Regions from separate parts of the Alteromonas sp. genome, predicted to be linked through region 1. Evidence: predicted binding sites of a transcription regulator. Region 1 holds the regulator's gene; the other holds the start of a gene.
The links. The regulator FliA, encoded in region 1, starts transcription of late flagellar genes. The targets are predictions, from matches to a motif close to CTAAAGNTNNNNNNNNNNNNGCCGATA.
Positions count from the first base shown of each region.

Region 2: a site for FliA is predicted at 1,331-1,357, ahead of AC4PME_RS16610 (VC2046/SO_2500 family protein). Genes of this name have one in related genera too.

Region 1 is NZ_CFHOXV010000002.1:195,909-199,056, forward strand. Features, by position in the region: gene flhF (flagellar biosynthesis GTPase FlhF) at 1-419, shown strand, start outside; gene AC4PME_RS02465 (MinD/ParA family protein) at 416-1,282, shown strand; gene AC4PME_RS02470 (RNA polymerase sigma factor FliA) at 1,279-2,007, shown strand; gene cheY (chemotaxis response regulator CheY) at 2,055-2,438, shown strand; gene AC4PME_RS02480 (protein phosphatase CheZ) at 2,473-3,148, shown strand, end outside.
Region 2 is NZ_CFHOXV010000037.1:40,523-43,670, reverse strand. Features, by position in the region: gene trhO (oxygen-dependent tRNA uridine(34) hydroxylase TrhO) at 1-697, opposite strand, end outside; gene AC4PME_RS16610 (VC2046/SO_2500 family protein) at 816-1,322, opposite strand; gene AC4PME_RS16605 (response regulator) at 1,444-3,084, shown strand; gene AC4PME_RS16600 (DMT family transporter) at 3,058-3,148, opposite strand, start outside.

The sequences.
Region 1 (3,148 bases):
GCCATAAGCGTCTAATATTAATAGACACGGCTGGTTTCAGTCAGCGCGACAGTCGTTTAATTAAGCAACTTGGTCAATTTAATCACGGACAAATGCAACCTGTCCGTAAATACCTGGTTGCGCAGGCAAATACCCAATATCCTGCATTGCAACGCATCATTGAAGCGTATAATTCCGTTAAGCTTGACGGATGTATCTTCACGAAAGTTGATGAATGCTACAGTTTGGGTGAGGTTTTAAGTGTTGCTGTTGAACAGCAATTGCCAGTTAGTTATGTGACCGACGGGCAGCAGGTACCTGAAGATATTAAAGTTGCTGATGCAAAATCTCTCGTATCTGCCGCTGCAAAGCTTTATAAAAAGTACGGTTTGAATCATACTAAGCGTAATCATGAAGTTAATTCAGTTCAGGCAGTATGATCGAAGATCAAGCGAGTAGCTTACGAAAGATGAATCAATCACGCCTCATAAAGGTTATTGCCGTTACCGGCGGCAAAGGTGGTGTTGGTAAAACCAACATTACATTAAACACGGCGATTGCTATGGCCAAGCAAGGTAAGCGGGTCATGGTACTCGATGCCGATTTAGGATTAGCGAACGTTGACGTCATGCTGGGTCTGCGTGTTGAGAAGAACCTTTCTCACGTATTATCCGGTGAATGCACACTTGATGATGTTTTGGTAACCGGACCTCACGGTATTAAAATCGCTCCGGCGACTTCAGGTACTCAGGCAATGACTGAGTTATCGCCCACAGAACATGCCGGATTAATCCGTGCTTTCAGTGAGTTGCGGTCGCAGATTGACGTGCTGATTGTAGATACCGCTGCCGGTATTTCCGATATGGTACTGAGTTTCTCCCGTGCCTCGCAGGACATCATGGTCGTGGTTTGTGACGAACCGACTTCTCTGACCGATGCCTATGCACTGATTAAAATATTGAACCGTGAGCACGGCGTGTTCCGTTTCAAAATAGTGGCAAACATGGTTCGGGACATTCGTGAAGGGCAGGAATTATTCAGTAAATTATCAAAAGTGACAGGCAGATTCCTGGATGTGGCACTAGAATTGGTGGCAACTGTACCTTTCGACGAAAATATTCGTCGGGCAGTCAGAAAGCAAACCGCTATTGTGGATGCATTTCCCGGTTCTCCTGCGGCCGTCGCGATTAGTCAGTTAGCCACCAAAGCGCTTAACTGGCCGGTACCGGCTCAGCCGGGTGGTCACCTGGAATTTTTCATTGAACAACTGGTGACGAAGCAAGCAGTAGGAAGCCAACGTTGAATAGTAAAGCGGCAGCTTACCAGCAGCAGACCGACAAGTCGCAGCTGGTCGAGCGCCATGCATCCCTTGTAAAACGTATTGCCCATCACCTGATGGCGCGTTTGCCTGCCAGTGTGCTGGTGGATGACCTGATTCAGGCAGGGATGATCGGATTGCTGGAAGCAGCCAGAAATTTCGACGGCTCGAAAGGGGCCAGTTTCGAAACCTTCGCAGGTATCCGTATTCGTGGTGCTATGCTGGATGAAATCCGTAAGGGCGACTGGACACCCCGTTCAGTGCATAAAAATAGCCGTGCTATTACGGAAGCCATAACACAAGTTGAAAGAGAAACTGGCAGAGACGCGCGTGATACAGAAATTGCTGCTAAGCTAAATGTCAGTATTAATGATTATCATCAAATGCTTAACGAGGTGAATGCCGGTAAACTTGTCGGTATTGAAGACCTGGGTGTATCAGAAGATGTAATCAGCACAGAACAGAATAAAGGTAATGATTCACCCCTCGAAGATTTAATGCAGGGGGCGTTTCAAAAGGCGTTGGCGCATGCCATCACAACATTACCTGAACGGGAAGCAATTGTACTGTCCCTGTACTATGATGAAGAACTGAATTTACGTGAAATCGGTGAAGTTCTTGAAGTCAGTGAGTCAAGGGTCAGCCAGATTCATAGCCAGGCCATGTTAAAACTAAAAGCTCGAATGCAATCATGGCAGGCAGAAGAATAAAACATACTAATATTAATAACGATTGATAATCCTCACCGGAGGCTATTTTGGACAAGAGTATGAAAATTCTTGTAGTAGACGACTTCTCTACTATGAGACGAATCATAAAGAACCTGCTTAAAGATCTTGGATTTTCCAATATTCAGGAAGCTGACGATGGAAGTACGGCCCTCCCCATGCTCCAGCAAGGCGACTTTGAATTTGTCGTGACCGACTGGAACATGCCAGGTATGCAGGGTATCGACCTGTTACGCGCTATTCGTGCAGACGACAAACTCAAGCACTTGCCAGTATTGATGGTGACAGCTGAAGCGAAAAAAGAGCAAATCGTTGCTGCAGCACAGGCAGGTGTAAACGGATATGTTGTGAAGCCTTTCACAGCCGCTACACTTAAGGAAAAACTCGACAAGATTTTTGAGCGTTTAGGTTGATCCAGCCGCTCCCGCCAGAGAAGAGGATTACTGGATGTCTCCTACTAAAAAAGTCCCTATTTCGCTCGAAGAAGCAAAACAGCTGGTAGCATATCTTGAGCAGGGCGATGACGATTCCGCCAACGCCCTGCTTGAGGCCGTATCTGCCAAAGAGTCTGTCGAACTTTTTGCTGAAGTTGGCAAACTTACCCGTCAACTTCATGACGCCCTCAACACCTTCCAGTTAGACGAGCGAATTGCTGGTCTGGCTAATGACGATATTCCTGATGCGCAAACGCGTCTCACCTACGTAATTGAAGAAACTGAAAAAGCGGCTAATACTACAATGGACGCTGTAGAGTCCTGTATGCCCATTGCTGAATCTTTATCAGACCGGATCACAGCTATTGAGCCTGAATGGCAAAAGCTTATGACCCGTCAGATTGAGCTCGGTGAATTCAAGAGTTTATGTATGGATATCGACGCCCTGTTTAAGGACATGTCGAAAGATTCTTCTAAACTTAACAGCCTTTTGACCGAAGTATTAATGGCACAGGGTTATCAGGATTTGACAGGCCAGGTTATTCGCAGAGTGATTGATCTGGTGAAAGAAGTCGAAGACAGCCTTGTGAATATGCTGACCGTGTTCGGTGAACGGGATGCACCTGTTAAAGCACAGAGCACCACGAATAAACCGGACGCTGTTGAAGCGGAAGGGCCAATCATGAACG
Region 2 (3,148 bases), on a different contig from region 1:
TCACCGCAACACGGTTATCAAATACAAAACAGTCACCTTCCCATAAAGACTCTTCTGCCGGTACATCTTGCAGATATTGCAGAATACCGCCTTCCAGGTGATAAACCTCGTCAAATCCCTGCTCTTTCAGATAAGCCGTGGATTTCTCACAGCGGATACCGCCGGTACAGAACATGGCCACCTTCTTATGTTTTTCCGGGTCCATGTTACCTTTCACATAGTCAGGAAATTCACGGAAGGTCTTTGTTTTTGGATCGACGGCATGTTTGAAAGTACCGATTTCAATCTCGTAATCGTTGCGGGTATCAATAACCAGCACGTCAGGATCACTGATAAGGCCGTTCCAGTCTTTGGGTTTCACGTATGTACCTACCGTATGGCGGGGATCAATACCTTCCACACCCATTGTCACAATCTCTTTTTTCAGTTTTACCTTGGTGCGGTAGAACGGCTGCTCGTCATGCAGGGATTCTTTGTAAGAGATAGGGTTGATTCGCGGGTCGCTGTTCAGATAAGCGAGTAAGTTATCAATCCCTTCCCGGGGACCGGAAACTGTGCCATTGATGCCTTCGCTGGCAAGCAATAATGTGCCTTTGATACCCTGCTCTTCCATCTTTTCGAGGAGCGGCTGGCGCATAGCTTCGTAGTTTTCAAGCGCAACGAATTTGTACATCGCGCAAACGATATATTGAGTCATTTTATATTTACCTTTGCTGATTGGAGCGTAAGACCAGTGCAAATTGCGGCGCGAAATATACCAGAACGTCTGCGATTTTCCAAATCAGCTCAGGATCTAACAAAAAATAAGCGTTTTTTCAGGCAGTCAGCAATGAGGAAGAACCGCTTATCACCTCATCCAGCATAGTTTCATCTACAGGTTCCGGCGGGCGGGAAATATGCTGCAACCGCATACGGGTTGCCAGACTGCAATTTTCCTTAACTTCGGGAGGAATGAGCGTGGCGTTGTCATGGGCACTTAACGGATCAGGGTGCATAGACTGCCATAATGAAAAGGCCGCCGCTGAGCCGGAATTCGCCATCTTTGCCGTGGTATTGAGCGCCATATAATCGGCATCAGAGGGCTTAAGCGGTGGCCGTTTATAGTGATTCAGACGCTCGGGAAAATGAGGATCGCCGGTAACCCCGTCTGCCTCTGCAGGCAACAGTGAAAAGTGCTCAGCACCGGGCTGACAATGCATGGCAAGGAAAAGGGAGAACTGTGCGCCTTTACCTGCCGCACGGGCAAGCTCCCCGTTCCATTCACGATCAGGGATCAGTGCCGGTAGCCGGCCAGAGTCAAAGGGTAAATCGGGTGTACTCATACTGTGCTTATCGGCATTGACCGGGATAACTAAAGACAGATCCGTACAAATTTACATACTTGAACTTTAGGCGTAATGGTCCGATCATTATACTAAAGTCTGGTTTCAGGGTAACAGGTAGATGAATTACGCAGATAAACGTGTACTGATTATAGAAGATCAGCGCCCTTTTCTGCTGGTTTTGCGGGGTCTGCTGCATTCTATGGGTGCAACCGAAGTTGTCACCAAATCCTCCGCAGAGCAGGCGTTATCCCTGTGCCGGAAACGCAAGTTTGATATCATCATCAGCGACCTTCATCTGGGCTCTGACAAAAAGAACGGTTTTGAGTTTATCGAAGAGCTGCGTAGTCAGAAACTGGCAAAACCCTCAACCATTGTGATGTTGATCAGTGCTGACAGCACCCGTCCCTTCGTACTGGGCTCTATTGATCGCGGACCTGACGACTACCTGATAAAACCCTTTTCCCAAAACCAGCTGAAAACCCGTCTTGAACGTGCCTGGAAAAAACGCCAGGCCCTGCTGCCCGTTTATCATGCGCTTCATGAAGGCGATACTGCCCTTGCCCGAAAGCAGGCGGAAAAATTACTTGCTACTAACCGGCCTTACCGTGGTTCGGTTGCACAACTGCTCACCGGCATTTGCTGGCAACAGAAAGATTTCGCCGGTGCTCTGAATGTACTGAGCGATTTTGATACAGACAGACCGGTGCCCTGGTTGCAACTGGCACTGGCTAAAAACTGGTTGAAAATGAATGAGCGGGACAAGGCCCTTTCTATGGCACAAAGCGTTCTGCAACGTAACCGTTTCAGTGCCGAAGCTTATGACGTGGTGGCAGAATGCCAGTTACTCAATAACGACACTGAGCGGGCTGCAGAAACCATACGTCATGCCATCAAAATTTCCCCTTACTGCACAGAGCGTCATCACATTGCCTGTCATATCGCCCGTCAACACAAGGATTTTGTGCTGGCCAGTGAAAGTGCGCAGGCAATCTGGTTGTTGTCCCGTAAAACGGTAAAAGAGCATGCGGATATCTGGTGCAGCTACATTCGCAGTATTCTGGAAGTAGCGGAAAACGCTGAAGATAAGAAAACCCGTAACCGCTATCAGCAGGAAGCCCATCTTGCCGTGCAGCGGGGTAAGTTTGACGATTACCTCAGCCGTAATAACGACGAATTCGATTTCGTGATCTATGAACAAATATTTACAGCCCGTCTTCACAGCATTGAAGGAAAGCTCATCGAAGCTAAGCGGGCGTTGAACAGTGGCCAGGAAGCGATTCAGCACAAATACGAGTCTTATCCGCAAACCTATGCGCCGGACAGTTTAAAAGTGATGTATGCCATCGGCGAGTATGATGAAGCAGACGCTCTGGTGAATGTAATTCGATCAGGTAACCTGCACGATTCTGTAAAACAGATGCTGGATACCGACAAGCAAAAGGCTGCTGAAAAACAACAGCTTTACTCTATGCATAACAAAGAAGGCATTGAACATTATCAGCAGGGCGATTATAAAGCGGCACGCACGTCTTTCACCAAAGCCCTGCAGTTTGCACCGGTGAATACCGGGGTTGCCCTCAACCTGCTGCAATGCGTGATTAAACTGCTGAACACCGATACTAAAGAGCAGCCGGCTTTATTAACAGACAGCAAGCGGTTGCTGAAACTGCTGGATGGTATGTTCATGAAGCCTCAGTTCCTGCAAAAGTTTGAGGAACTGAGAGCAGAATTATCAGGACTTACCGGAAAGGCTGCCTGATAACACTTTAACAGGCTTTTTCCTTCCCAGCGCGGCCATCATCGAGCCGGTGACCACCAGTAAT